DNA from 4 places in the Labrys sp. ALF-8 genome. Region 4 is predicted to be linked to each of the others. Evidence: predicted binding sites of a transcription regulator. Region 4 holds the regulator's gene; each other region holds the start of a gene.
The links. The regulator LexA, encoded in region 4, represses DNA repair genes until DNA is damaged. The targets are predictions, from matches to a motif close to TGTTCNNNNTGTGTTCNG.
Positions count from the first base shown of each region.

Region 1: a site for LexA is predicted at 5,482-5,499, ahead of ssb (single-stranded DNA-binding protein). Genes of this name have one in related genera too.
Region 2: a site for LexA is predicted at 5,842-5,859, ahead of AC6H34_RS18950 (ImuA family protein). Genes of this name have one in related genera too.
Region 3: a site for LexA is predicted at 1,227-1,244, ahead of AC6H34_RS10830 (putative DNA modification/repair radical SAM protein). Genes of this name have one in related genera too.

Region 1 is NZ_AP048538.1:1,210,090-1,217,434, reverse strand. Features, by position in the region: gene AC6H34_RS25590 (hypothetical protein) at 202-546, opposite strand; gene AC6H34_RS25585 (ribbon-helix-helix domain-containing protein) at 1,249-1,455, opposite strand; gene AC6H34_RS25580 (low affinity iron permease family protein) at 1,934-2,428, shown strand; gene AC6H34_RS25575 (YgdI/YgdR family lipoprotein) at 2,510-2,638, opposite strand; gene AC6H34_RS25570 (hypothetical protein) at 3,120-4,640, shown strand; gene AC6H34_RS25565 (hypothetical protein) at 4,787-5,233, opposite strand; gene ssb (single-stranded DNA-binding protein) at 5,681-6,175, shown strand; gene AC6H34_RS25555 (MarC family protein) at 6,320-6,952, opposite strand; gene AC6H34_RS25550 (lysine--tRNA ligase) at 7,276-7,345, shown strand, end outside.
Region 2 is NZ_AP048537.1:4,142,354-4,149,698, reverse strand. Features, by position in the region: gene AC6H34_RS18970 (HlyD family secretion protein) at 1-736, opposite strand, end outside; gene AC6H34_RS18965 (MarR family winged helix-turn-helix transcriptional regulator) at 1,044-1,487, opposite strand; gene AC6H34_RS18960 (porin) at 2,558-3,826, shown strand; gene AC6H34_RS18955 (trimethylamine methyltransferase family protein) at 3,966-5,531, opposite strand; gene AC6H34_RS18950 (ImuA family protein) at 5,884-6,660, shown strand; gene AC6H34_RS18945 (Y-family DNA polymerase) at 6,575-7,345, shown strand, end outside.
Region 3 is NZ_AP048537.1:2,334,534-2,341,878, reverse strand. Features, by position in the region: gene AC6H34_RS10840 (autotransporter outer membrane beta-barrel domain-containing protein) at 1-229, shown strand, start outside; gene ku (non-homologous end joining protein Ku) at 314-1,123, opposite strand; gene AC6H34_RS10830 (putative DNA modification/repair radical SAM protein) at 1,271-2,482, shown strand; gene AC6H34_RS10825 (UdgX family uracil-DNA binding protein) at 2,479-3,888, shown strand; gene ertE (N-carbamyl-l-glutamate amidohydrolase ErtE) at 3,962-5,206, opposite strand; gene AC6H34_RS10815 (UbiX family flavin prenyltransferase) at 5,210-5,779, opposite strand; gene AC6H34_RS10810 (UbiD family decarboxylase) at 5,805-7,166, opposite strand; gene AC6H34_RS10805 (aromatic amino acid lyase) at 7,159-7,345, opposite strand, start outside.
Region 4 is NZ_AP048538.1:586,289-593,633, forward strand. Features, by position in the region: gene AC6H34_RS22535 (ABC transporter permease) at 1-553, opposite strand, end outside; gene AC6H34_RS22540 (transporter substrate-binding domain-containing protein) at 653-1,453, opposite strand; gene gltX (glutamate--tRNA ligase) at 1,619-3,049, opposite strand; gene AC6H34_RS22550 (ComEC/Rec2 family competence protein) at 3,187-5,475, shown strand; gene AC6H34_RS22555 (TOBE domain-containing protein) at 5,504-5,710, shown strand; gene lexA (transcriptional repressor LexA) at 5,741-6,454, opposite strand; gene AC6H34_RS22565 (molybdopterin molybdotransferase MoeA) at 6,569-7,345, opposite strand, start outside.

The DNA.
Region 1 (7,345 bases), 620 kb from region 4:
TGCAATTCCCAGTAGAAGAATGTGCCTCATGGTACTCTCCATCAACATGTCGACAACAGTGGCCCGCGCGGATCTCGCCTCGGCCATGCCTGGACGCCCCAAATTTCCCAACCTTCTTGCAGCCAAAGCACGGCAGGGCAGGGCAGGGCGACGTCTTCAAGTTAGTCATTGGGGAGCATTTGGCCAAGAAGCAGGCACGGTTCACAAGCACCTTTCGGCGACGAGGCCTTCGTAGAACCGGAGCTCCGTCACCCGTGCAGACCGATCTGCTTCGGTGTTCAATTGAGCAGTCCCGCATTGCTGCATCACCGGTGCCGCCTCCTTCAGAACATCGACACGTCGCCGGTAGACCTGGCAGATCGCTAATTCATCATCGGCGCGGATAGTGCTAAGTTCTTGATTTGATTTCTGGATTTCCTGTTCTGCCTTTACCACGAGAGTGGTGCATGAGGATCGCAGATGGGAAAATGCGAACCAGCACATCAGGAAGGAGATCATTCCAGCCACGAGTGTCAAAGCATATAGAAACTTCCTGAACTGCGTCATGTGGCCTCGTATTTCGACCAGATTCGCATTGAGCAAGATAGCGACACACCTAGTTGGAAGCCGCGGTGCCTCGATGTCCATCGAAATTTGCCCTCGAACGGCCGTCCGATCTCTCATTGCCAGCGTTATTTGCTGGCCAGAGGCAAATAGGGATGCCGACGGTCTTAGAAGCGCTTGGCGGCCAAATCCGGGTACGACGACTTCCACAGCCGTCGCGCCGCGGCGAACGTGGATCTCGCACAGCCAGGTTCGAGCTGATGCTCAGGGCGGAAGAAAAAGCACGATCTCGAAGGAGAGTTCGTCTACCTGGTAGGTTTCACGCGCAAGCGCGATCTTTTCAACGTCACACGAAAAAGGGAAGAGCCTTTCAGTTCTTCCCTCTCTATGAAGTATAGGTACCAACTATGAAGTATAGGTACCAAAAGTGGAGCGACAGGTCTTCAAAGCCCAAAATCTACACTGGTCGCTGCCGATATGGCAGCGGCACTTGGTAAAAGACGTGCCCAAATCCCATGTCGCTTTGCGCTAGCGTACTTCCATACTATTCGGCCATGCGCCTATGTCGAGAAATTTCGTTAGGGAAATCAAATCATAAGAGAAATTTAAGATATCAATAATCTGCGGAAGCTTTCGGATTATTACAGGCTTCTGAAATCCGTGAATTTTGTAACGCCTGGGCCGATTCTGTGAGGCGGCGTCTCATCAGGCGTTCGACAGCACGAACTCTATCACGGCGGTTCGCAGGGCACGTCGAGGCTGGGTTTCCTCGATCTCATGAAGCAGGCATTCCACGCTTCTGCGCCTACGCTTTGCTATCTGCTCCAGCGCGGACCAAAAGCTCCGCTCCAGAGTGAGGCCGGTCTCTTGTCCGTTGAGCCAAACTCTCTCGTGCCGGAGTTTGCTCGCCATGTCTCGTTCTCCGCATGATCCGCCCCAGCACACGCACTGGCTGAGGTTACCCTTTGATGCACGCCAGCGAAGAACAGATGACAGATCCTCGCTCGACGCACTTTTAATCCCCTTGTTTATTTCAAGCAAGAATGATGCCAGTTCGCATCCGGTCAATATCCCGAATGCGGGTGTGGAAACCGGTCTCCGGCAATTTAGACGGATTGCTGCCAGGCGGTACGAAGGTACGATCAGCCTGCCTCCGCGGGCAGACCCTGGTTGATGGCGTCCCCCCAAGTCTCCGCCTTCGGCCAGGGAAGGCCCGGCGCCGTCCCCCAACCACGGCGCCGGGCCGTCTCGCGCCGCCCGACGCGAACAGGCGTTTGCGGCAAGTTCGTCGGTTCGGCCTGAACCGGCTATGGGTCTCGCGCGTTATGCGGCCAGTTGCGAGAGGGGGAGGGGCGAGGTCCTCGCTAACCCCATGGCGGAGGGCCTCATCATGAAACTGGGCGAGATGTTCGAGAAAGTCGCCGACAGGGTCTCCCGGAAGATGGGGCATCCTGCGGCCTTCATGGTCTGCTGCACGATCGTGGTCGTATGGGCGATTTCAGGACCAATCTTCGGCTTTTCCGATACCTGGCAGCTCCTCATCAACACCGGCACGACCATCGTGACATTCCTGATGGTCTTTCTCATCCAGAATACTCAGAACCGCGACACCGCGGCCCTGCACGCAAAGCTTGACGAACTCCTGCTGACCAGCGCCGCGCAGGACAGCTTCGTCGGGATAGAGCATCTGAGCGAGGAAGAAGTCCAGAAGTTCAGGGATATATGCGCGGCGGCGGCGGAGAAGGCCGGCAAGGCGCGGCTGGCGTCCGGCAGCGGCGAGCCCGCAGCATCTGCCGAAAAGAGGTCATCATCAAGGACAGGCCGGGTCTCGGGAGGGACTACATATAAAAAGGAGCCCACCGATCATGATGGGACTCCCGCCTAAGCGTTGCCGCATTCCGGCTCATGCACGACGCACAACACGGCGCTCGCCCGTGCCGTGAACGGTCCGTTCGATCCTTCCTGCTCAGCGCGGGAACGGGGAATTCGGCTGTACGACATAAGCCGGCGTGTGGTCTGCCTGACCGTAGTCGCTTGCGCAGGCTGCCAGGCCTGTCAGGATGAAGACGGCGGTAAGGATCTTGAGGACTTTCATTGTCGCTTCCAATTCTACAGGCGGCAGGAATGCAAATTTAACACCGAACCGCCATCGAGGGCACATGTTTCCTTCGCATAATGCTGCCAAGGCGTAAATGCTTTCTCGCCGCAAATCTCTCTTGCAATGAGGTTCCTCGTGAGGCAATTGCCCGAAGGTACCATATCGGGGTCCCCGATGCCGTCGCGCGAGCGATTAACGCCCTTGTCACGCGCGGAACAGTCAAAGCATGGTACCAACTATAATTCGCTGGCGCAGGCCGGATCGAGCGCCGGGCGTCACCACCAGGGAGACTATGCAGTGTGTCCTGTGCGTTTGAGCACCCCTTTTCTCCCTCCGTCCAGATCTAGTGCTGCTGCGCCGGCTTCATCAGGCCGGCGCTGATCGTTTGCAGTTTTCATGAAGCCGAGCGTGCGTGCCGCGTCGTTTTACGCTAACAATGCGGCCGTGTGATCGGCTCCCTCTCACCGAAGGAAAATCCATGCACGCCTATCGCATGAAACGTCGCAACCTTGCCTCCCTGGCTATGCTGAAGGGAACCCTGTTGGCGGCGACCCTGCTTGCTGCCCCCGCCTTCGCGCAGAACGCGTCGGCGGATGGGGCCAAGCAGCTCCAGGATTCCCTGACCAAGACCTTCGGCCCGGCCCTGTTCGAAAAGGGCATCCTCAGCATCACCGCGCAGGGCTCTGCCTATGCCGTGAAGCTCGATCTCAACCCGGCCTTCGAGCATGCCAAGAAGAACGGCGTCACCGTCAGTATCGATCCGCTCACCTATATGGCGACCCCGAATGCCGACGGCACCTATGCGGTAACGAGCGAGTCTCCGTTCAACTACAGCTTCGCCAAGACCGAAGGCGAGGACCAGGCAAGTGCCAAGTTCTCCGCTTCGTGCAAGAGCTCGGGCACCTTCGACCCCAAGATCGCGATTTTCTCGAATTACGAGACGAGTTGCCCCTCGGCCTCAATGACGGTGAATTCGCCGGAGAACGATGTTTCCGTCTCCACGGGCGCCATTTCCTCGAAGATAACCGGAGCGGCCGGAAGCGCCGGTGGCGTGACGATTTCAACCGCAGGTATGGTGGCTGATTTTGTCGAGACCATCACGGGCAAGGACAAGCCGCTCAGCATCAAGGTCACTGCCAAGCAAGCCACCAGCGATGGTTCCGTCGAGAACTTCCAGGTCGGCGCCGCCATCGAACTCATCGGCATCGCTGCCAAGGCGGGCAATAAGGACGAGATCGCGGCCCAGCAGAACGAGATCAAGCAGAAGCTGCTCGCCGCGCTGCCATTGTGGAACAATCTGGCCGGGAAGGCTACGCTGAGCGGCGTCAATGTCGAGACGCCGATCGGTCCCGTCGCGCTTGACTCCTTTGAGGAAAGCGTTGGCCTCACGGGTGCCGTGAAGCAGGCCTCCTATGGCATTGGCATCAAATATAGCGGCCTGAAGCTTCCCGAGAATCCGGCGATTCCCTCCTGGGCTGGGCCTCTCATCCCCGCTCAGGGCAACATCGACGTGAAATTCGAAGGCGTCGACCTTGACGCCCTGGCGCGTCTCGCCATCCAGAACTTCGATGTGACGAAGGAACCGCCGATCCCGGACGAAGTGACGGCGCAGGCGCTTCAGATCGTGATGGGCGGGCAGCCTCGGGTGACGCTGTCGCCGTCCACGTTCTCGGCACCGGCCGGTGCGCTGAGCGCCGAGGGATCGATGAACGTGTTCCCGAACAAGAAGGGGACGGTGACCATCTCGACCAGCGATCTCGACAAGCTCTCGGATGCGCTGGGCAAGGCGCAGATCCCGAACATGCCGATGCTCGTGGCCTTCGCAAAGGGCCTCGCCAAGTCCGGTGCTGACGGTAAGGCGACCTGGGCCATCGATTTCGACGGCGACACGAAGGCCGTCAGCATCAACGGCCAGGTTCTCAATCCCGGCTCCGCACCCGGAGGCGAGGAGGACGAGGGCGGCGATGCCGGTCAAGACGGGAACGCACCGCAGCAATAGTTGAGTGCCGGAATTCGAGATAAGGCGGGAGGAATTTCGCCTTTTTCGCAGGCCCGGTCATCCGGCTGGTATCGGATGAGGCAAATGAAAAGCCCCGGCGGATCGGATCCGCCGGGGCTTTTGTCGATTGCCTGGGGAAGTCGGCCCTATTCGGCGTCGCCCTTCGACTCGCCGGCCGAAGCATCCGCCGTCGCGGCCTGCTGAGGCTCAGCGGCGCGTGCATTGTGAAGGGGGCGGATCGTCTGGAAAGAGGCTCGCTCCTGGGTTGCGGGGCGTGCGGTGAGGCTCACGACGTCGCGACGGATCGAGGCGATCAGTTCGCGGATCGAGCCGCTGTCGCCATCCGGGCGATATTCCTCGCCCAGCACGTCCAGCTTGGCGCAGAGCTCGACGGCATTCTTGGCCGGCGCGCGGGAGATCGAGTTGGCGATGGAGCGCAGTTCGCTGACGAGTTCGTCGCGCAGGCCCTTCTGGTCATCGGCATCGATGATTGGGGAAGCGAGCATGCCGCGCAAAGCTGCACGCCGCAAACCCAGAGCCGCCACCGTGTTGGCGCCATCGGTTGCTTCGCGCTGTTGTCCAAGTCCTGCCATGTTGCTGCCCTCGTAAAAAAGCTCTTCTTCTTGAGCGGTGCGCTCCCCTGCACGTCCAATGTGGCAAAAGCGCGATGGGGAGCCTCGTTGGGGTGTTTTCCGGCCTGCTTGTTGAGCGGCTCATCAGTCGAAAGCAAGGCCTCGTTGCCTCAAAATAGCAGGTTCCCACATGATTCGTGCGTTCTCCACGGCTTCTTGCCGATTGGCTCGGATGGTTAGCCAGACGTTAAAGGGAGAGCTTGCATCGCATGAACAAATGTGGAACAAGTGGGCTCGCTGTCGAAGGGATCCATTTCCTTGGGGATAGCAGGAGGCGAGGGCGAACATGCCGGCATCTCGCTGGTCGGGCCGTGCTAGAGCTGTGCGAAGGATGCGTCCCCTTTGGGGAGTTGGGCATGTTCGCGTCGAACGACGTTGCATGCTGTTGAGCGAAGGAAGGAAGCCTCGATGTCAGGCTCGGTAAACAAGGTCATTCTGGTGGGCAACCTCGGGCGCGACCCGGAGGTGCGGCGCCTCAATTCGGGCGAGCCCGTCGTCAATCTGCGTGTCGCAACTGCGGAGACCTGGCGCGACAAGGCGACCGGTGAGCGCAAGGAGCGTACCGAGTGGCACAATGTGGTGATTTTCAACGAGAATCTCGCCCGTGTCGCCGAGCAGTATCTGAAGAAGGGCTCGAAGGTCTATATCGAGGGCCAGCTACAGACCCGCAAATACAACGACGCCTCCGGCGCCGAGAAATATTCCACCGAAATCGTCCTGCAGCGTTATCGCGGCGAGATGACGCTCCTGGATTCCCGCAATGGCGGTGAAGGCGGCAGCGTGGGTGGCTATCAGGGCAATGATTTCGGCTCATCGAGTCCGATGGAGCGTCGCCCGGCGCAGAGCGGTGGGGGTGGGAGCAAGTATTCGTCCGCCGACATGGACGACGATATTCCGTTCTGATGACCGGCGACCTTGACGGGCTCGGGTAGAATTCCGGGGCGGCCGCAAGGCCGCCCTTCTTGATTCCGGGAAGGGAAGCCGGCCCTTTCAGAATTCGGTGAGGACATCGCATCCAGGATGGCGAGGACTCTTACGTCCGATTGGCTATCCCGCCACGATCGCCCGCACGCCGTCCACCATGAATTGCACAGCCAGTGCCGCAAGCACGATACCGAGCAGGCGGGTGAGGACGACATTGCCGGTTACCCCCAGAAGCTTGTTGATTACGTCCGCCAGCTTGAACGAAATGAAGCAGCAGAGCGTGACGAAGGCGAGAACCAGGAACAGCACGCCGAATTTCAGGAGATCGCCGCGGGCCTGAGCCGAAAGCAGCATCACGCCGGTAATGGCCCCCGGGCCGGCGATCAGGGGAATGGCGAGGGGAAAGGCCGCGACGTTGGAGATGAAATCCTTGGTGATGGCCGTCTCCGCCGTTTCGTTCTTGCGCACCTGCGAGCGGTCGAACACCATCTCGAAGGCGATGGCGAAGAGAAGCAGGCCGCCGGCAATGCGGAAGGCCGGTGTCGTGATGCCGAGAAGGCGCAGGAAGGGCTCTCCCGCCAGTGCGAAGAAAGCGAGCACACCGAAGCCGATCACGCTGGCCCGCAAGCCCACGGAATGGCGTTGCGCCCTCGTCATGCCTCGGGTCACTCCCAGGAAGATCGGCCCGAGGCCGGGCGGATCGACGACCACCAGCATGGTGACGATGGCAGCGGTGAAATAGTCGAAGGTGGTCATCTGTCCGCTACTGCTCTCTTACCGCCACGGCGGTTCCCGCCATGGCTTGGATCGTTCGTTCCGGACGAACCAGAAGGAAGAGAGGGGATCGCGCGTTTTCTGTCAAACGGACATGGCGAGTTGTCGATTCCGGCCGACCGCAATGCCCGGAGCGGATCGGGATCGCTCGGCCCGTGTTTCATCATGTCTCGACGGCCTTATCGTGATTGACGCTTTGGCGCTGCCTGAATATGGCTGTGCCTTCGCTCGTGGTGCGAAAATCCTTCGTTTCACGCATCGCATGATCGGTCGCCCGACGACCGGCAGAAAATATCGGATCTGACATGTCGAACCTCTTTCCGGCCGAGCTCGTAGCGGCCGCCAATGTCTCCGCCGCCTGGCCATTCGAGGAGG
Region 2 (7,345 bases), on a different replicon from region 4:
TGAGATCGACGAGGTTGAGAACGCGCCCGCCGGCGGACAACACCTCACCCGGCTGGGCGACGCGATACTGCACGCGGCCATCGCGAGGCGACTTGAGCGTGCTGTCGTCGATATCCGCTGTGATGCTTTCGATGGCGGCCTTCGCCGCGTCGACTGCCGCCTCCGCATCGACCACCTGCGCCTTGGCGGCGCTGATGGCGGCGTCTGACGCGGCAAGCGATGCCTTTGCGGCCCCGACGGCGGCACGTGCACCCTGAGCCGCGGCCCTGTCGTCGTCCAGTGTCTGCTGGGAGGTGGCATTGGTCCTGACGAGTTGCTCCGAACGTGCCAGCTTTCGCTCCGCCGCATCGAGTTCGGCCTCGCGCTGCTCGATGACCGCCGATGCGCTTTCCCGTTCGGCCTCGCGCTGGGTGACCAGGCTCTTCGTCGTGTCGACGCTGATCACCGCCCGCTTGAGCTGCGCTTCGGCCTGGCGCCGCTGGGCCTCGAGCTGCTCGGTATCCATATGCGCCAGCACCTGGCCGGCCTTCACGAAGTCTCCCTCGTCGGCGAAAATCTCCTTGATGCGCCCGGCGGTCTTCGTCGAGACATCGATCTCAACTGCCTCGATACGTCCATTGCCGCTTACAAAGCCAGCGGGTAATCCCGGGCCATCATACAGCCTCCAGGCGTAGTATCCCCCTGCCACCGCTACGGCTGCGACGACTGCCAGCAACCAACCCCTTATCGACTTCATCATCTCACAGCCTGGCGCTCAATTGCCCTGAACTCGTCGTTTCATAAGGAAACCATACTTCCCGACGGATATCTCGACCGGAAAGTAGCCATGCTTGGCCTGGCGACTTTGCTCCAGATCAATTCGAGCGGGTTGAAGAGAACGGGGTTTCGATCGAGGTCTGCGCCGGAGCCCGGCGACGGGAAGCGAGCGATGGCGGCTGCGAACGAGGCCAGCCAGTGCGCGGGAGAAGTTCGGCCTTCGCGGCGGGCCTGTGCTCTTGGCCGAAGGCAAAAGACATGCACGGCCCGCGACGGCATGGGCTCGGTCAGGCTTCGTCTGAATGACTAGCGTGGAGCAGATTGGCCTTTATCCGCGTCAGCGTCTCGAAAAGATGCTCTTTATCTTCATCTTCTATGCCGATGAGAGCCTCGACACCGGCCTCCACTCCCATTTCCTTCATGGCGTCGACGATATCGCGCGCCTCCGGACTGAGGAAAAGCAGCCATACGCGCCGGTCCTCGGGATGGCGTCGCCGCTCCACGAGGCCACGTTCCTCGAGCTTGTCCAGGATCCGGACCAGGGCAATGGCACCGATCTCCAGCGTTTCGGCCAGCGCGGCCTGATGTACGCCTTCGTTGCATGAAAGACACCACAGCGTCTGCCATTGCGCACGGGTAAGGCCCAACCTATTTGCCCTCTGTTCGAATCTCTTCCGCAGGAGGCGGCCGATCTCGTCCAAGGCGCAATCGAAATTCTGCTGAATAAACATGGAAAAAGACGCCGATATTATCGTAAGCATACTTATATTTATGCACCATATAACAAGCTTGCTTCCTTTGCAACGGCACCACAACGTCAGGCTGATGAGACAAACGGTTCCTCACGCAGAGAGTTTCGAGTGGCTCAGCAACAACCGGCAGCAGTCCGCAGCGCCCCGACTCGGACGAATCTCGCCCCTAGGAACGAAGGCGCCGATCCGCGCAGCCGGAGGTCTCCGCCTGCCACGAGCGAGCCGCCCCGCAAATGAAATGTGAAAGATCAGGAAAGTAAAGTCTCCGGCATCGAAACAGGTCTTCTCCGTTCCCATGTCCACGCCCACGTGCGCACGAGGACGAAAAAGCCTGATTGAGGAGGTCAATTCTCAATCAGGCTCAGTATGTATAGGGGTCTCGCGAACTCCTATAGTTCCAATATATAGGCTCAATTTTCCCAGTCAAGGGCATTAAATTCGAGTCTTTAGAGCGAATCAAAAGTACACGAAAAGAAAATTGTTAAAACCAAGAGTACTCTCCTTCCGTCATAATTTCAGCATTCGAATTTGAATATTGCCTCAAGCTGAAATAAAAATCCCGTCCATAAAAATTTCCTTCGCGAGTAATTCCTAACCGGATGCACATCGAGAAACGTTTTAAGATGGCTATCCGGATGCCAAGAGACCGTCCTTGATAGCTGTCGGTGCGTCGTTATTCTGATTTAAACTTTCTTATTTAAAATAAAATTGGAATGCAATTGATATACATACGATTGTAATTATAACATTTACTCCTGAAACAATATCAGTTTGCAACAACATGATATCATTTCAATGTGAAATTATATCAATAAAATCAGCGAATTATGTGACTGCTTTGCAACAAGTACCCATCAAAGCGCATGATCATCGAAAACTAATCTCTGTTTCTTGTTGCAAATAGCTGAGACCCGCAGCCATTTTATGCTCCATCCTTCGCTCCGATGGGTCGGAATTTCGATCCCGAACCCGGGGGATGGAATTCGGGGTGTCGTGCTCGACGTTTGACCGCGTCCTAGTACGGATAGATATAAATTGGAGATATAATCATGACGATGAAGGCATTACTTCTCGGCGCAGCCGCGGGGGTCGTCTCAATCGGCTCAAGTCAGGCTGCTGATTTGCCGATGACCAAGGGCGAGGCAGTTGAATACGTTAAGGTTTGCTCGACCTTCGGCCCCGGTTTCTTCTATATTCCCGGCAGCGATACCTGCCTCAAGATCGGCGGCGAAATCCGTGCCGACTACCGCGTGTTCGGCGGCAACGGCTTCACCCGCAATGACAACCGTTCGGCCTTCAATACCCAGGCTCGTATCTGGTTCGATGCCCGCACCCAGACCGATTGGGGTCTGCTGCGCTCCTACTTCCAGATCAATGCCGACTCGCATCCGATCAGCCGCCAGGGTCGTTTCCAGGCGTCGTCTCCGGGCAGCTTCTACAACGGCAACACCTTCACGATCGACAAGGCCTTCATCCAGTTCGGCGGCCTGACGGCTGGTTACGCCCATTCGTTCTTCGGCTTCTACGATAACGAGTACGGCGACACGATCTGGGGCGCCTATTACAGCGAGGTCAATACCGTCAACCTGCTCGCCTACACCGCCCAGTTCGGCGGCGGCTTCAGCGCAACGCTCGCGCTTGAAGACGGCCGGGACCATCACGTCGACGGCGACCTTGTCCTCAATGGCACGAATCGAAGCCTTGCCTATGGCGGGCAGCAGGTTCCGGACATCGTCGGTCAGTTGCGTTACGACGCCGATTGGGGCTCATTGGCAGCTCAGGCAGCAGGCCATCAATTCCGTTCGGGCGAGGACTTTATTCCGCGCGAGAACAAGTATGGCTGGGCGGCCGGCGCCACCGCCTTGTTCAAGTTCCCGCAGTTCGTCAACGGCGGCTACGTGATCTTCGAAGGCCAGTATGCCGACGGTGCCCTGGATTATCTCGGCGCCGGCAATACCTGGCTCGCCCAGTCGGATTACTTCGCAGCGCCCTCGGGCCGCGTCGATGCCGGCAAGGGCTGGTCGATCACCGGTGAACTTGGCGCCGATATCACGCCGCAGCTCAAGGCCGTCCTCGTGGGCAGCTATATCGACGTCAAGTATGACAGCCTCGGAACGAACAATCAGGACATTAGCCTGAAGGAGTTCACGGTTACCGGCAACCTGACCTACACGATCGTCAAGGGTCTGACGGCTGCCGCCGAGGTCGCCTACACCCACGGCTCCCTCGACAACGCCGTCGTCGAGCTGGGCAATGGCAGACCACGCGACGACTACAATGTGTGGCAGGGCGGCATTCGCCTGAAGCGGACCTTCTAAGTCCGCGCTGCATCGACGACGACATCGAAGGCCCGGCCGTTGAAACGGCTGGGCCTTCGGGCATTCGGCGGCCCCGACACATGCCGGGATGCGATATTCATTTTTCGCGGAGTGACGTGGCGATCCTCACGCCGCCACTTCAGTACCAGGCGTCCTGCATCTCTCCCTTCTTGCGGGCGATGAAATCGAGAAGAGCGTCGTCGACAGCCTGGTCGAGCGGCGGCGCCTCATAGTCGGCCAGGACCTTCTTCCAGCGCTGGTTGGCCCGGGTCGCTGCATCGTGCGAGCCTGCCGCCTCCCATTTCTCGAATGGATCGTTGTCGGCCGTTTCCGAATCCCAGAATGCCGTCTCGTAATTCGCCAGCGTATGCCTGGAGCCGAAAAAGTGGTTGCCCGGGCCGACCTCCCGGAAGGCATCGAACGCCAGTTCATTGTCGTCGATCTTCACGCCGTCGAGATAGCGATGGAGAGCACCGCAAAAATCGGCGTCCAGCATGAATTTCTCGTAGGACATGGAAAGCAGGCCGTCGAGGAAACCGGCCGAATGTAGGATGAAGTTCGCCCCGCAATGGGCGGCGGCCAGCATCGACATGGTGCTCTCGTTCATGGCCTGCGCATCGGGCAGCTTCGAAGTGGTGAAGTTTCCGGAACAGCGCAGCGGCAGGTTCAATCGGCGCGCGAGCTGGCCGACTACCATCGAACCGATCGCGGGTTCAGGCGTGCCGAAGGTCGGCGATCCCGAGCGCAGCGACATGGAAGAGAGGAAATTGCCGAAAATCACGGGCGCACCCGGCCTTTCGAGCTGCGTCAGCGCGCAGCCCGCCATGGTCTCGGCGAGCGATTGCGCGATCGCCCCGGCATTCGTCACCGGCCCCATCGCGCCCCCTAGGATGAAGGGGACGATCACGGCGGCCTGGTTGGCACGGGCATAGGCCCGCAGCGACGTCGTCATCGTCGCATCCCACACGAGCGGCGAGTTCACGTTGACGTTGCCGAGGATGACGCAATTCGCGTCCACGAAATCGCGGCCGAAGACCAGGCGGGCCATTTCGATCGAGTCTTCGGCACGGGATTCGGCCGTCACCGAGCCCATGAAGCCGCGATCCGAATATTTGATATGGCTGTAGACCATGTCGAAATGGCGCTTGTTCACCGGTACGTCCACCGGTTCGCAGATCGTGCCGCCTGAATGGTGGAGCCAGGGCGAGGACTGCGCCAGCTTCACGAAATTGCGGAAATCCTCGATCGTCCCGTAGCGCCTGCCCTTGTCGAGATCCATCACGAAGGGGGAGCCGTAGGCCGGGGAGAACACGACGTTTGCACCGCCTATTTTCACGGACCGGGCGGGATTGCGGGCATGCTGGGTGAACACGGCCGGCGCCGTCTTCAGGATCTCGCGCAGCATGCCGGGCTCGAACTTGACGAGTTCGTCCTGGATGGTGGCCCCGGCCCGTTTCCACAGAGCGATCGCTTCTGGGTCTCCGCGAAACTCGATCCCGACCTCCGCGAGAATGCGGTCGGCCGTCTCCTCGATCCGGAGGAGGCCGTCTTCCGACAGGATGTCGTAGGTCGGAATGTTGCGGACGATGAAGGGACGGGCAAGCCCCTCCGTCCTGTGGGAGCGCATCTCGCGCCGGGCGCTGCGCCCCCCGCGTTGAGCAGGACGGACGGATCCGGTCGTGTCCGCAGCCACTGTATTCGTCATGATGGACTCCCCTGGCAACGAAAAGCCGGCGCCCCCGCTGATGCCGGATAGCGCCCCCGGCGAAATTCTCGTCTGCCAGGCGAGGCGATGATACATGGGATCGTAGGGGGTCGTAGTTCGGATGCGACTCGTCGAGGTCGGTTTGGAGACTGCGTTCCCTATATGACGGCCGTGAAGGAAACGGCCAGGGCGAGAACTTCTATGTTTTTGAAATAAAATGCATTTTCTTTCCCGACAGAGGTAATCGTCCCTTTACCATGTTTGAGTCTGTTCGCGTTTCAGCTGCTCGGTAAAAAGACTCCGCTTGAAATGTTCATGTTTTGTTCTAGTTTGGGCGAAACGGATTTCGCCCATGACGATACGCATGCCCATTCCTGCCGACGAACGTGCCGAGAAGCTGGCGAGCCTGCGACTGCTCCTGCCCCGGCTGGAACATGTGCATGCGGATGCCGGCACCCTGCCCTTCGGCATCGAGACCGTCGACGCGAAGCTGCCGGGCGGCGGCCTAGCGCTCGACGGCCTCCATGAAATCTCGCCGCGGACCATCTTCGACGCGGCTTGCGCCCTCGCCTTTCTGGTCTCTCGGCTGGTCCTTCTGCAGGACAGGAACAGGGTCTGGCTGGTCACTTCGCCCCGCGGGGTTGGCGGCCTTGGACGGCTTTATGGCCATGGGCTGCGCAGGCTGGGCCTCGATCCTGCCAGGCTCGTCCTCGTCCATGCCGGCAGCGAGATCGAGGCTGCGTGGGCACTCGAGGAAATCCTGCATTCCGGCGTCGCCGGTGCCGTGGCGGCGCTGACGGGCGGCGGTTTCGATGCCGCCATGAGCCGGCGCCTTCAGCTTGCCTCGGCCTCGGCGCCCTGCCCTCTCTTCCTGCTGTGCCCTCCCCTCGCTTCACCCGCCACCGTCGCCGTCACGCGCTGGCGCATCGGTTCGGCACCGGGTGCGCGAGACCGGTTCGGTCTCCTCTCCGCCTGGCGCTGGCGCGTCCGGCTCGAACGCAGCCGCAACGGGCAAAGCGGACTCTGGCTCATGGAGTATGATCATGTCGCGCATCGTCTCGATCTGGCTGCCACGCTGGCCGATCCAGCGTTTTCTGATTGCTCAGTCCAAAACACCAAAGTCGCCTGAAACGGTCGATCCGCGCAGTCCCTTCGTCCTCACCATCGATGCTTCTGGCGGTCCGCGCATCGCCTCGGCCAGCCGGCTGGCGGAAGAGGAAGGCCTGGCCGCCGGGGGACTGGTGGCCGATGCACGGGCCAAGGTGCCCGGCCTGCAGACGCGTCCGCTCGTAGCGGAAGCCGATGCGTCCGCACTGCATCGGCTTGGCCTGTGGGCCCTGCGCTACACGCCTTCCGTCGCCGTTTATCGCGAGGCGGACGGCGCGGACGGCCTCTTTCTCGACATCGCCGGCGCCAGCCATCTCGCCGGCGGCGAGGAAGCCCTTCTCGCCGACATCGTGAAAAGGCTGCGCCATTTTTCCCTGGGAGCGCGGATCGCCCTTGCCGATACGCCGGGAGCGGCATGGGCACTATCCCGCTTCCATCCGCAGGCGAGCTTCATCCTGCCCGAAGGCGCCGATCCTGGCCCGGCGCTGGCCGGACTGCCCATGGCCGCCCTGCGCCTGCCCGATGGTCTTTGCCAGACATTGCGCCGCCTCGGCTTCAGGCAGGTCGGGGATCTCATCGGCAAGCCGCGTGCGCCCTTCGCCTCACGCTTCGATCCCCTCCTGCTGAAACGCCTCGACCAGGCGATGGCCATGCGGGACGAGGCTCTGGCCCTCCTCGAATCGCCGCCGTTTTATCACCGCAGCCGT
Region 3 (7,345 bases), on a different replicon from region 4:
CGCCAATCTGAGCTACCAGTTCCTGGACGGCACCTCGGTCGAGGTGGCCGGCTCCTCCTTCACCCAGCAGAACAAGCGCCTGTGGGGCGAGGTCGGCCTGGGCGGCAGCTATGCCTGGAACGACGAGTGGAGCCTCTATGGCGAGGCCGACTATGCCGCCGCCCTCTCCTCCGGCTCCGGCGACAACTATGCCGTCAAGGGTACCGCAGGCCTCAGATACAGGTGGTGAGAACCCTGAGAGCTTCAACCTTCCGCTCGGTGCCCGCCCCCTCCGGGGCGGGCATAGCAGCGGGAGCAGGGACAGCCTGTTCTCCTACGCCCGCTTCCTTGCCGGCTTGCTCTCTCTGCCGGCCTTCGCGCTCTCTCGCAGGGCTTCCAGCAGACTCACGACCTTGGCTTCGCGCCTGTGTGGCCGGGGCTTGATCCTACGGCCCTCGATCTTCGCCTTCACCAGCTCGGCAAGCGCCGCCTCATAGCGGTCGTCGAAGCCGGAGGGATCGAAGCGGCCGCTCTTGGTCCCGATGATGTGGCCGGCGAGATCGAGCATCTCCTTGTCCAGCTTGAGCCTGGGAATATCGGCAAAAGCCTCCTCTTCGGAACGCACCTCATAGTCGAAATTGAGGGTCGTCGCGATCATTCCCTTGTCCTGGGGGCGTATCAGCACGCTGCGCAGCCGCCTGAACAGCACGGTCTGCGCCAACGCGGCCACCTTCGCGCCGCGCATGCCGTCACACAGGAGATCGAAGGCCTCTGCCGATGCATCATCGCTCGGCGCGAGATAATAGGGCCGGTCGAAATAGACGGTGTCGATGGCCTCCAGCGGCACGAAACCCTCGATCGACAGCGTCTTGTCGCTCTCGGGAACCGCCTCCGCGATCTCCTCCGGCTCCAACATGACGACCTCGCCCTGCGGCGTCTCATACCCCTTCACCTGGTCCTCGCGCTCGACGGGCTTGCCGGTCTCGGAGTCCACGAACTGCCGATGCACGCGATGGCCCGTCTTGCGATTGAGCGTATGAAAGGCGACCCGCTCTGACGTGCTTGCCGCCGTATAGAGCGCCACGCCTGCGACAAGCTCGCCAACCTTGAGAACGCCCTTCCAGTTGGCTCTCGGCCTCGCCATGACGCATCCTGCTCCGGGTAACGAGGATCAACGCTCCGGAGAATAGCTGGTTCCCGGGTGCGCGGACAGGGTGTCGCGCTCGCGGGGTTGCAAAGACGACAATAAGAACATAACATGAACATCTGCGATCTTGCCGGAGACTCCTTCATGGATGAAAAACTCGCCGCCAAGCTGCGCATCCTCGCCGATGCCGCCAAATACGATGTCTCCTGTGCCTCCGCAGGCGCGCCGAAGCGCGTGGCGGGGAAGGACGGGCTCGCCTCCAGCACGGGCGGCGGCATCTGCCACGCCTACACCCCGGATGGGCGCTGCATCTCGCTCCTGAAGATACTGCTTACCAATTACTGCCTGTTCGACTGCGCCTATTGCATCAACCGGCGCTCCTCCAACGTAGCGCGCGCCCGCTTCGGGATGGACGAGGTGGTGACGCTGACGCTCGAATTCTACAAGCGCAATTATATCGAGGGCCTGTTCCTCTCTTCCGGAATCATCCGTTCGCCCGACCACACGATGGAACTGCTGATGCTCGTGGCAAAGCGCCTGCGCCGGGACCACGGCTTCGCCGGCTATATCCATCTCAAGGCAATCCCGGAAGCGAGCCCCTGGCTGGTCGAACAGGCGGGCCTTTGGGCGGACCGCCTTTCCATCAATGTGGAACTGCCCTCACGGGCTAGCCTGAAACGGCTGGCGCCGGAGAAAGATGACGCCACCATCACTGCCGCCATGGGGCAAATGCACGAACGCATCGCCGAGGCCCGCGAGGAGAAACGCCATTTCGCCCCGGCCGGCCAGAGCACGCAGATGATCGTCGGCGCCGACGAGACGACGGACGAAGCCGTGCTGGCCACCACCGCGACGCTCTACAAACGGTATGAAATGCGCCGGGTCTACTATTCGGCCTTCAGCCCCATTTCAGAGGCAAGTTCCATTTTGCCGGCTAAGCCTCCACCTCTCCAAAGAGAGAACCGGCTTTACCAGGCCGACTGGCTGCTGCGCTTCTACGGTTTCACCGTGGAGGAGATCGCCGAAGGCGGCGAAGGAGGCATGTTGCCGCTCGACATCGATCCCAAGCTGGCCTGGGCGCTGAAGCATCGCGAACGCTTCCCGGTGGACGTCAATCTGGCCGAGCGCGAGATGCTGCTGCGCGTGCCGGGTCTGGGAGCTCAGGCCGTCGACCGCATCATCGCCGCGCGGCGCCACACCCGCCTGCGGCTCGCCGACGTCGGCCGGCTCACGGCCGGACTGAAGCGGCTGCGGCCCTTCCTGATCGCGGAAGACTACCGCCCCCTGCGGCTGGCGGACCAGCTCGACCTCCGTCCCATCGTCGCACCGCCCCGCCAGTTGAGCCTGTTCGGATGAAGGGCCGGCTCGTCGTTCTGAGGGAAGGTGCGGATCTCGACGGCTTTCGCCGCGCAGTGCGCGGTCTGGTAGCGGGCGATGTCGCGCCCCAGCAGGTGAGCTGGACCACCGGCACGGCCGGCGACCTCTTCGGAACCACCGAAAGCGCAGAGGCCCCGGCGGTCGCGCTGCCGCGGGCATTGGGCGAGTGGATCGATATGGTCCTGTGCCATCGCGATCCCGAACGCCACGCGCTGCTCTACACGCTGATCTGGCGGGTGCTGCATGGCGAGCGCATGCTCATGGACCTGCCCAGCGATCCGCTCGTCCATCGTCTCGCGCGCATGCGCAAGGCAGTGGGGCGCGACGTCCACAAGATGCACGCCTTCCTGCGCTTCCGGCGTATCGAGGAGGATGGGGCGGGTGAGCGCTTCGCCGCCTGGTTCGAGCCGGACCATTTCATTCTCGAAGCGGTGGCGGGTTTCTTCGTGGATCGCTTTCGCTCCCTGGTGTGGTCGATCCTGACGCCCGTCGGATCGCTGCACTGGAACCGGGAGATCTTGACGATCGGGCCGCCCGGCAGGCGGGAAGACGTTCCTGCCGCCGACTCCTTCGAAATGGGCTGGCGGAGCTATTACAAGAGCACCTTCAATCCGGCTCGGGTCAATCCCGGCCTGATGCGCTCGGAGATGCCGAAGAAATACTGGCACAACCTGCCGGAGACCAGCGCGATCCCGGAATTGATCCGTCTGGCCCCCACGCGCGTTAGGGAGATGCTGGAGAAGGAGGCTGCCATGCCCTTGAAGCGCAATCCGAGCAAGGCCGTCGCCGCCATGGCGGACCAGGAGCCGCATTCGCTCGAGGAGCTCAATCGCATCATCACGGCATCCGAGCCGCTCGTGCCGGGCGCGACGCAGGCCGTATTGGGCGAGGGGCCGGCCGGCGCTTCCATCGCCTTCGTCGGCGAGCAGCCGGGCGACCAGGAAGATCTGCAGGGCCGCCCCTTCGTCGGCCCGGCGGGGCAGTTGCTCGACCGTGCGCTGAAGGAAGCCGGCATCGACCGCCGGAAGACCTATCTCACCAACGCCGTGAAACATTTCAAATATGAGCTTCTCGGCAAGAAGCGCCTGCATCGATCGCCGACGACAGGCGAGATCAAGCACTATCGCTGGTGGCTCGAAAGGGAACTGGACTTCGTGCATCCGCGCCTCACCGTCGCCCTCGGCGCGACCGCCCTGCAGGCGCTGGCCGGCAAGGCAATGCCCATCGGGCGCAATCGCGGGCCTATCCAATTCGGCGAGAGGGCGGGTTTCGTCACCGTCCATCCATCCTATCTGCTGCGCCTTCCGGACGAGCAGGCACGCGAAGCAGCCTATGGCGATTTCGTCAGGGACCTGAAGGCCGTGAAGGAACTGGCGGCAGGCTAACGCGTCCGATGCTCACTCGGTTCGACCGGAATCGCAGTATTCTTTTATTTTCAATAGTTTGATCTTGAATCTGTCACCCGAAGGCCGGGTCTACGTCGATCCGCTGTACCGCCGCGCGGAGCACGCGGGCGCCCGCCGCGCATTGCGGCGGGTCGGTCCACTCCTCGGGGCAGTGGCTCTTTCCTTCCCGACTGGGCACGAAGATCATCGCCATCGGCGCGATCCGGCCCATGAAGCCGGCATCATGGCCTGCGCCGCTCGCAAGGGAGACGGTCTTCAGCGACAGGCTCGTCGCAGCTTCAGCGAGGTGCGCGCGCAGGCGCTCGCTGCAGGGCGACGGCTCGGAGCGCGAAATCCCCTTGAAGGCGGTTCGCTCCACCCTCGCCCCGGAGGCAGCGGCAAGGCTGGCCCCGGAGAGTGCGTCGAGAAAGGCGTCGAGATGCGCGGCGTGTTCGGCCCGGGCCTCCACCACGAGCCGCGCCGATCCCGGCACGACGTTGGAGGCATTGGGGTGCACCTCGATACGGCCGACCGTGGCGATGAAATAGCCGTTGCGCGTACGCGCGAACTGCTCGCCCAGCCGCCGGACCCGCATCACCAGGTCGGCCGCCGCCACCAGGGCATCACGGCGGAGGTGGAACGGCGTGGTGCCTGCGTGGTCGGCCGAGCCGGTGAACTCGATTTCCACCCGTGCAATTCCGACGATACCGGTGACGAGCCCGATATCGACACCACCCTGTTCGAGAACGAGTGCCTGCTCGATGTGAAGTTCCAGGAACGCAGCGATATCGTAGCGAAGCGGTGCCGTCAGCCGTTCGGGTCGTGCGCCCATGCGCACCATCGCCGCCGCAAGCGGTTCTCCGGAGGGATTGCGAAGCTCCAGCATGCCGGCATCGAGGAAACCGGTCATGGCGCGGCTGCCGATGCAGGAAGGCCCATAGTCGCTCGGCTCCTCCGACAGGAAGTCGATGATCTCCAGGGGATGGCGCAACGCGATTGCGTCGTCGCGCAGGAGGCGAACCACTTCCAGGCCGGCCAGAACGCCGAGCGGCCCGTCGAAGCGTCCGCCCGAAGGCACCGTATCGGAATGCGAGCCGATCACCAGCGCCTTCAGCCCGGGCTCGCGGCCTTCCAGGCGCCCGATGAGATTACCGCCCTCGTCCAGCCGCGTCGCCAGGCCCGCTTGCGTGAACCTCTGCTCCAGCCAGCGGCGGCCTTCGAGAAAGCGATCAGTGAAACAGCGCCGCGTATAAGGCCGCGCCGGATCGGTAATTTCGGCCAGGGCCATGAGGTCCTGCCAGAGGCGGTCTTCATGCATGGCTCAGCCTCCCTTCCAGCGCCCGTCCATGGGGATTTCCAGGTCGAAGAGGTCGAGCACCCTGGCGGCGGTGTGGGTCACCATCTCGTCGAGGGTTTTCGGCCTGGGGTAGAAGGCGGGCACAGGCGGCATGACGATGCCACCCATCTCGGTCAGGCGCAGCATGTTGTGGCAGTGGCCCAGATGCAGCGGGGTCTCGCGAAACAGCACCACCAGGCGGCGGCGCTCCTTCAGCACGACATCGGCGGCGCGGGCGATCAGGGTACCGCCGGTACCCATCGCGACCTCCGCGAGGCTCTTGGCCGAACAGGGCGCAATGATCATTCCACCGGTGCGGAAGGAACCGCTGGCGATGGGAGCGGCAATATCGCGGTTGTCATAGGCATGATCGGCGAGAGCCTTCATGCCGGCCAGCGTCATGTCGCTCTCATGCGTCATCGCCGTCATGGCCGCCCGCGAGACGACGAGATGCGTCTCGATGCCCTCGCCTCGCAGCATTTCGAGGATGCGCACCCCGTAGTCGAACCCCGAGGCCCCGCTGACGCCGACGATCAGGCGGTTAGGCCGGCTCATGACGCTCTCCCGGCGATGCCATCTTTCAATACTCCGCCAATGCGCCGCGCACGCGGGCCATCACATCGGCCGGCGCGCGCGCGAATTCCGAGCGGCCTTCCCGCTCGCCGTCACCGGGCCGCGTGGTGGCGATCATGCCGATCTTGGTCACGGTGAGGTTTTCATGCACGGGATCGCAGCGATCCGCCTTCATACCCGGCAGCACGACGAGATCCTCGTCGCCCCGGAACCGGGCTGCCAGCGACCACTCGACCTGTACGGGATCTTCCGGGTCCACGTCGTCCTCGACGACGGTCACCAGCTTGAAGAGGTTGATCTGCCCCATGGCGAGAATCGCCGCGCGCTTGCCCTCCCCGAGCCGCGGGCGATGCATGGCGATGACTGCATGCAGGCGTCCCATGCCGCCATCGGTGACGACGACGCGCCGTACGGCCGGAATGACCCGCTTCAGCGCCTCGCAGCATACCGCTTCGATGGCGATGGCCCCGAGCAGGCAATGCTCCGGGGCATAGCCGGGCAGGATGGCCTGGTAGATAGCATCCCGCCGATGGGTGACGCAGCCGATGCTGCCGCCGGTGCCCGGCCCATAGCCGACATAGAAGCCGTGGAACTCGGATACCGCCCCCTCGGGCACGAAGTCGCCGGCATCGATGAAGCCCTCCAGCACGATTTCGGCTCCGGCCGGCACTTCCAGCGGCACGGTGAGACAGCGCGCGAGCTGCAACGGCTCCCCCAGAAGGCCGCCCACGACATCATACTCGTCGTCGCCCAGGCCGAGATACATCTGCGAGCCGATGAGAACGGCGGGATGATTGCCGATGGCGACGGCGATCGGCAGGCGCTGGCCAAGGCTTCGGGCCTTCTCGGCCAACATGTTGAGATGATGGTTCTTGGCGATCCCCACCATCACTCGCCCGCCACCGTCAAGCCGCAACCGGGCTATCGAGACGTTCCGCCGGCCGGTCTCGGGGTCACGGGCGACGATGACGCCGGCGGTTATGTAGGGCCCGGTCTCGTGCTCGAACCATGTCGGGACCGGCAACAGCTCTCCGAGATCGAGGGGTTCGTGGCGTACGACCTCCCGCACCGGCGAATTGGTCGCCAGCACAGGCGGGATCTGCCGCTTCAGGGCGTCCAGAATGCGGCCGGGCAGGCCCTGCCGGTCCGTATCGAGGAGACGCGCGATACGCTCGCGCGAATTCATCAGGTTCCCGGCTACCTTCATGGAGTGCCCCGCCACATTGGCGAAGAGCAGGGGGCTGTCATGCCGGCGCAGGCTCATAACCGCGCCGAGTTCGAAGCGGGCATCGACCTCGCGCCCGACGGTATGCAAGTCGCCCCAGCCCGCAAGGCGCTCCAGGGTGCCGCGAAAGCTCTGGTCAGCCATGATGCTTCTCCCCGCGCGGAACGCCGGCGGCCGCCTTCACCGCCTCGACCAGAGGTCCAAGATCGAAGATCGTCTCGCCCTCCCGGCCGATGGGCAGCAGCGCCAGGATTTCACTGGCGAGCGGTTGCAAGCCCCGTCCGAGGCCACCTGTCGGCACCTCGCGGCGATGGATGGCCCAG
Region 4 (7,345 bases):
CGGTGAACATGATCTCCTGCAGGCCGATCAACGATATCAGCGAGGTATCCTTCACCAATGAAGTCAGGTGATTGCCAAGGCTCGGCAGGGCGAGGCGCCACATCTGGGGGAAGCGAACGAGTGCGAAAGCCTGCCATCGGCTAAGGCCGAGCACGTAGGCCGCCTCCATCTGACCGATGCCGACCCCCAGGAACGCGCCGCGAAAAGTCTCGGTGGCAGCCGCTCCCACGATAAGGCTGATGACGAACGAGCCCGTCCAGAAGGGCGAGATGTCGACGAATTTGATCCCGGGGTCGAAGGCCTGGGCTATCCAGGTCAGGCTCGAGGCGGATCCGAAATAGACCAGCAGCAGGATCAGGAATTCCGGCGTGCCGCGGAACAGCACCGTATAGGCGTTCGCTAGTTTTACCCTCCAGGGCCGCCCCGACAGTTTTGCTGCTGCGCCGACGAGCCCGAATATGACGGTCAATACGAGCGAAACCAGGAAAACCGCGACGATGACGAAGGTGCCTTGAACGAACTGCCAACCCCAGTCGGTGATGATCTCAAGCATTGGCTGCGTATTGCCTGGTGGAATTTGCGGAGCCCCGGCCGCCTTCGAGGGACGGTAGCCGGGGACTGGTCGGTGACCGGCATGAAGTGCCGCGCGAAGTCAGTTCGTCGGATAGATGGCGAAGGGGAAGTACTTCTTGCTGATGGCGTCCAGCGTGCCGTCCTTGGTCATCGCTGCAAGAGCGGTGTCGATCTGCTTGCGAAGGTCGTCGCTGCCTTTGCGCAGGCCAATGCCGCAACCCGGTCCGAACAGCGCCTTGTCGCCGATCTCCGGGCCGACGAAGGCATAGCCAGCACCATCATCCTTCTTCAGAAAGGCGTCGTAGGCTTTCATCGGGTTGGTCATAATGGCGTCGACACGCCCGGCCTTGAGGTCGAGGAAGAGGGCATCGACGCTGTCATACCGCATCACCTCGGCGCTCGGTACCTTGGCTTGAATCCAGGTATCGTAGGTGGTGGAGCGCTGAAGCCCGATGCGGATGCCCTTGAAGCCATCGACATTGATGCTGTCGTCGGCATTGAACAACTTCAGGTCCGCCTCCTTGGCGGCGACGAAGCGGCCGACCGAGGTGCGATAGGGTATGGAGAAGTCGATCTTCTTCTGGCGTTCTTCCGTGATGCCCATGGATGCGGCGATCAGGTCGAACTTGTTGGCCAGAAGAGCGGGGATCATGCCGTCCCACTGCTGGCACACGATTTCGACATCATGGCCGAGCCGCTTGCCGATTTCGCGCGCAACATCGACGTCATAGCCCGAATAGGTGCCGTCGGCGGCCTTGAAGTTGAAAGGATAGGAAGTGCATTCCGTTCCAACGCGCCAGGTGTCCGCCCGGGCGGTGCCGAAAGTGGCACCACAAAGCAATGCTAGGGCCGCCACCAACGCGGCAAGCAGTCTGGTCATTCGATTATTCCCCTCATGCGCCCGCGCGGATGCGCGCGAACGACCTGTCAGAAGACCTGCTGGATTGTGATGATGACAGGTGATTCGTTCATCGCCACCTTGCCGCCATCACAACCGCAGTCTTCCCAAGGGTAAATCCTCCCAGAGGGGGAGACCAGCCAATCGTCAGCCGGCCTGGTCCTTGAGCCGGGCAAGGCTCTCGTCGCGGCCCAATACCGCTAGGACGTCGAAGACCGGCGGCGAGGTCGTACGGCCGGTGAGGGCGGCGCGCAGGGGTTGAGCGAGGGTACCGAGCTTGGCTCCGGTCTCCTCGGCGGCTGCCCGGACGACTGCTTCCGTTGCCGCTGCGCTCCATTCGCTGAGGGCTTCGAAACGGGGTACGAGCATGGCGACGGTGGCGCGGGCCTCGTCGCTCAGCATGGCCTTGGCCTTGTCGTCCAGCGGGAGCGGGCGGGAGACGAAGAGGAAATTCGCTCCATCCAGGAGTTCGATCAGGGTCTTCGCCCGTTCCTTCAGGCCGGGCATGGCGGCCAGGAACTGGGAGCGCTTCTCGCCGCTTCCGGCGGCGAGTTGGGCCGCGAGCGTGGGGCCGTCCGGAATGTGCGGCAACAGCTGGTCGACGGCCTGCATCAACTCCTCGTCCGAAGAACTGCGCATATAGAGGCCGTTGAGATTCTCCAGCTTCTTGAAGTCGAAGCGGGCTGCCGATTTGCCGATGGCCGTCGTGTCGAAATACTCGATCATCTCCTGCGTGGAGAAGACCTCCTGGTCGCCGTGGCTCCACGACAGGCGCACGAGATAGTTGCGCATGGCTGCCGGAAGATAGCCCATGGCGCGATAGGCATCGACGCCGAGCGCGCCGTGGCGCTTGGAAAGCTTGGCTCCGTCCGGGCCGTGGATCAGGGGAATATGAGCCATGTGGGGCACTTCCCAACCCATAGCCTCGTAGATCTGCTTCTGGCGAGCGGCGTTGGTGAGGTGGTCATCGCCGCGGATGATATGGGTGACGCCCATGTCGTGGTCGTCCACCACCACGGCGAGCATGTAGGTCGGCGTCCCGTCTGAGCGCAGCAACACCAGATCGTCCAGGTCCTTGTTCGACCAGGTTACCGTGCCCTGCACGTCGTCATTGATGACGGTCACGCCCTCGGTAGGGGCACGAAGGCGGATCACCGGCTTGACGTCCCTGGGGGCGGTCGCCGGTTCGCGATCGCGCCAGCGGCCATCATAGCGCGGCGGACGGCCTTCCTTGCGGGCCAATTCGCGCATCTCCTCCAGCTCCTGCTGGGTCGCATAGCAGTAATAGGCCTTGCCCTGGGCGAGCATGGCTTCCGCCACCTCGCGATGTCGGGCGGCACGGGCAAACTGGAAGATGGGATCGCCGTCCCAATCGAGACCGAGCCACGACAGGCCATCCAGGATGGCGGCGATCGCGGCATCGGTGGAGCGTTCGCGGTCGGTGTCCTCGATGCGCAAGAGCATCTTGCCGCCCTTGGCCTTGGCGTAGAGCCAGTTGAACAGGGCCGTGCGACCGCCGCCGATATGGAGGAAGCCGGTGGGCGAGGGGGCGAAACGGGTGACGACGGGCGAAGACATCGAGGCTGACAATTCCAAAGCGGGCGGGCGAACGGATGAAATGCTCGCTGGGGACAGGCCCTTGGCGAGCGGCGTTTATATAAATAGGCTAGGGCGTTTAGCACAGGGTTTCATCCGGCGGTAGCGGCGGGGGGCTTTTGCCTGGGAATGAAAGAGGGCGTGTAAGGGTCGGTGTCCTTGGCGGCCGGGGCACTGGGAGCCTCGTCCTGCCGGGAGCCGGCCGCATCGGCCGCGCCCTCGACATCGTGAAGGCGTGGCTGGCCGCGGGCATGGCCACGGAGATCGCCGCCTTCGAGCTGGCCCTCGTGGTTCCGGTGTTCCTGGGGCTTGGTGTGATCGCCTATTTTGCGGCGCCGGATGAGCCGGACCTCCTGGTTCCCCTCATCTCGACGCTTGCTCTCGCGGCCGCCGCCGTGGCCTTGCGGCGACGCTGGTGGCTCCATGTGGGCCTTGTCTGCGTCGCGGCGACCGGAGCCGGCTTCTGCTCCGCCAAGCTGCGCACGCTTGGCGTTGCAGCACCGCAACTCAGCCGATCCCTGTCCGGCAATGTGACCGGGCTGGTGCTGTCCCTGGAGGCCCGGCTCGGCGGGAGTGCGCGCGTCATCATCCGCCCGGCGTCGATGGAGGGCCTGGCTGCCGACGCCATGCCGGGCAAGATCCGTCTCACCTTGCGCAAGGTTGGCGATCTCGAAGCCGGCGACAGCATCACGATCAAGGCGGTGATGCGCCCTCCGCCGCCGCCTGCGTTGCCCGGCGGCTACGACTTCGCCCGCGACGCCTTCTTCGACGGCATCGGTGCGGTGGGTTTCGCGGCAGGCAAGATCGCGCCTGCGGCGGCACCCGTCGAGCCAACCCGTGCCGAAGCCTTCAATATCTGGATCGACAACCAGCGCAACCGGCTGACCCGACGCATCGTAGAGGCAGTACCAGGTGAGAACGGCGCAATCGCAGCCTCGCAGGTGACGGGCAAGCGCGGCCAGATTCCAGGCGACGCCAACGACGCGTTGCGCGCCTCGGGTCTCTATCACGTCGTCTCCATCTCCGGCCTGCACATGGCGCTTTTCGCCGGCGGTCTCTTCGCGCTGATCCGCGCATTGCTGGCTCTGTCACGCCGTATCGTGCTCTATCGGGGAGCCAAGGAACTCGCGGCGCTGCTGTCGCTGCTGCCGGCGGCCGCCTATACGCTTTTCTCCGGGGCCGAGGTGGCGACCGTGCGCTCCTTCCTGATGACGGCCATCGTGCTGCTCGCCGTGGCGCTGGGGCGCAGCGCCATCACCCGCCGGAACGTGGCACTTGCGGCAAGCTTCATCCTGCTGACGACGCCCGAGCAGTTGCTTGGCCCGAGTTTCCAGATGTCTTTTGCTGCGGTCGCCATGCTCGTGACGGCCCATGATGTCTGGAACCGGCAGCGGCGCACGCAATTCGCCACTATGTGGGAGCGTGCCATTGCTTCGGGCCTCACCCTCCTGCTGGCGATGATGTTGACCACGCTGGTCGCCTCCCTCGCCACAGCGCCTTTCTCAGCCTATCACTTTCACCGCCTGACGCTGCAGTCGCTGGTCTCCAACCTTGTGGCAACCCCGATCGTTTCCTTCCTGATGATGCCTCTGGCCCTGCTGGCGGTGATTGCCGAGCCGTTCGGCTATGGTGCGCTCTTCTGGCAGGCGATGGGGTGGTCCGTCGGACTCTTCATGCAGGTGGCGCGTCATGTCGCGACGTGGCCAGGCTCCGACCTCGTCCTGCCGCAGTTCTCGTCACTCGCCCTCTGCCTGTTTTCGCTCGCGCTGGTGCTCCTCACCATCATGCGCAGCCGTCTTGCCGTGTTCGCGCTCATGCCGCTTTCCTTCGGCGTTGCCGTTGCGGCCGTGGCTTCCACACCGGTTGCGATCCTCGGTGCCAACGGCCACGCGGCGCTCGTCCGAAAGGGCGACTCCCTCACGTCGCTCGCCGAGCGTTCGGACGCTTTTGCCGTCCAGCAATGGCTCCTGGCGATGGGTGACCGACGCAAGCCGGACGATCCCGGTCTGGTCGAGCAACGCCAGTGCGACAAGGAGGGTTGCTCGGCGCCGATCGAGGGCGGCGATGTCTTCATGCTCGACCGCACCGTCAACGCGGCCGAAGAGGATTGCGGTCACGTCAGTGTGCTGGCCGGAACCTTCGCCATCGGGACGAGCTGTGCGGGCGAGGGTATCGTGCTCAATCGCGACATGATTCAGGCGGCAGGATCGATGGCGATCTACGCCGACCCACCCGCGCGTGAGGGGCAGGCGGCCCGCTGGCGGGTGGTGACTGCTCGGGACCCCGGGGCGTCGCGGCCTTGGGCGCCATTACCGGCCTGGAAGGCGAAGGCCGCCGTCATCGCCGCTCCCCCGGCGACCGCTCCGGATTCGTCAATGGACACAACCGTCCAGAATGACGATGATTGAAGCGTCGGATTCTCCCGAAGGATAACTCATGAAGATCAGCGCGCGTAATCAGATCAAGGGTATCATCAAGAGCGTGACCAAGGGGCAGACCACCTCGCATGTCCAGATCGAGGTCGGTGGAACGATCATTACCGCCTCGATCACCAACGAGGCGGTAGACGACCTCAAGCTCACCCCAGGCCAGAGTGCCTATGCCGTCATCAAGGCATCCGACGTCATGGTGGCGGTCGACTGATCGCCGACAGCAGGCCTGAAGCCGGCGTCCTCAATAGCGCCGGAACAGGCCGACAAGCTTGCCCTGGATGCGCACCCGGTCCGGCCCGAAGATGCGGGTTTCATAGGCCGGGTTTGCGGCTTCCAGGGCGACGGAGGCGCCCCGCTTGCGCAAGCGCTTGAGAGTCGCTTCCTCGTCGTCGATCAGGGCCACGACGATGTCGCCGGTATCGGCGTGGTCCTGGCGGCGGATCAGCACCGTATCATTGTCGAAGATGCCGGCCTCGATCATGGAATCGCCGCGCACTTCCAGGGCGAAATGCTCGCCGGAGGACAGCATTTCCGGCATCACGCTGATGGTATGGCTCTTGGTCTGGATGGCGGAAACTGGCGTACCCGCTGCGATCCGGCCCATCACCGGGATGAGGACCGGGCGTCCCGCATCGTCGTCCGCGTCCTGGCGCACCGTGCGCACCTTGCCGAGGTTTCCTTCGATGACGTTGGGGCGGAAACCGCGCTGCGACGTCGCCAGCGTGAGGCCGGGGACCGCCGATTCAGGCAGGCGAACCACCTCGAGCGCGCGTGCCCGGTTGGGCAGCCGCCGGATGAAGCCGCGCTCCTCCAACGCCATGATCAGGCGGTGTATGCCTGATTTGGACCGCAGATCCAGCGCTTCCTTCATCTCGTCGAAGGAAGGAGGAACACCCTGCTCCTTCAGGCGCTCATGAATGAACCGAAGCAATTCGTGTTGTTTCTTGGTCAGCATGGGCGATCCCGTTATGGCGGCTGCGAATCACGATCTGTGAGTAAACAAAGCAAGAACACTGCTACATGTTCACACTGTGTTCTGCAACAATGAAGTTCACGTTAAAAAGCGCCGTCAATATCCGGCGCTACGCAAATCGATGATCTCGCACGCATCGCCAGGCTTTGCTTCGGGAGCAAACGGCGGCCGGACGACGAGACAATCTGCATGCTGCAGCACGCTGACCAGCGACGAATCCTGCGACGATAACGGCGCTACCTTGATGATGCCGGAGGTATCGTCAAGGGCGAACCTGGCGCGGATATAGTCCTCGCGCAGATCATTGGCAGGCCAGGAGGAGGCGAAGACGGCTTTCCTGCGGGCGAGATTCGCATCCGTGCGGCCAAGCAGGGTGCGCAACAGGGGCACGAGGAAGAGAACGCTGCATACGACGGAGGAGACGGGATTGCCTGGCAGGCCCAGGATGTTCATGGCGCCGAGCCGTCCGTGCAGCAAGGGCTTGCCAGGGCGCATGGCGATCTTCCAGAAACCCAGCGTCATCCCCTCCCGCGTGAGGGCGGTCTGGATCAGGTCGTGATCGCCCACCGAGGCGCCGCCGATGGTCACGAGGATATCGGCCTTTTCAGCGCGGGCACGCTTGATCGCCGCCTCCAGGGCCGGAAAATCGTCGCTGGCGATGCCAAGGTCGAGCACCTCGCCGCCCTCCGTCTCGACCAGCGCGGCGATGGCGAAGGTGTTGGAGGCGACGATCTGGTCTTGGCCTACGGCCTGCCCCGGCAGAACGAGTTCGTCGCCCGTGGCCAGAATGGCGACCTTCGGCCGGCGACGCACAGGCAGCCTCGGGTGGTTCATGGCCGCGGCGAGCGCGACGTCGCGAGGGCCGATCAGGCT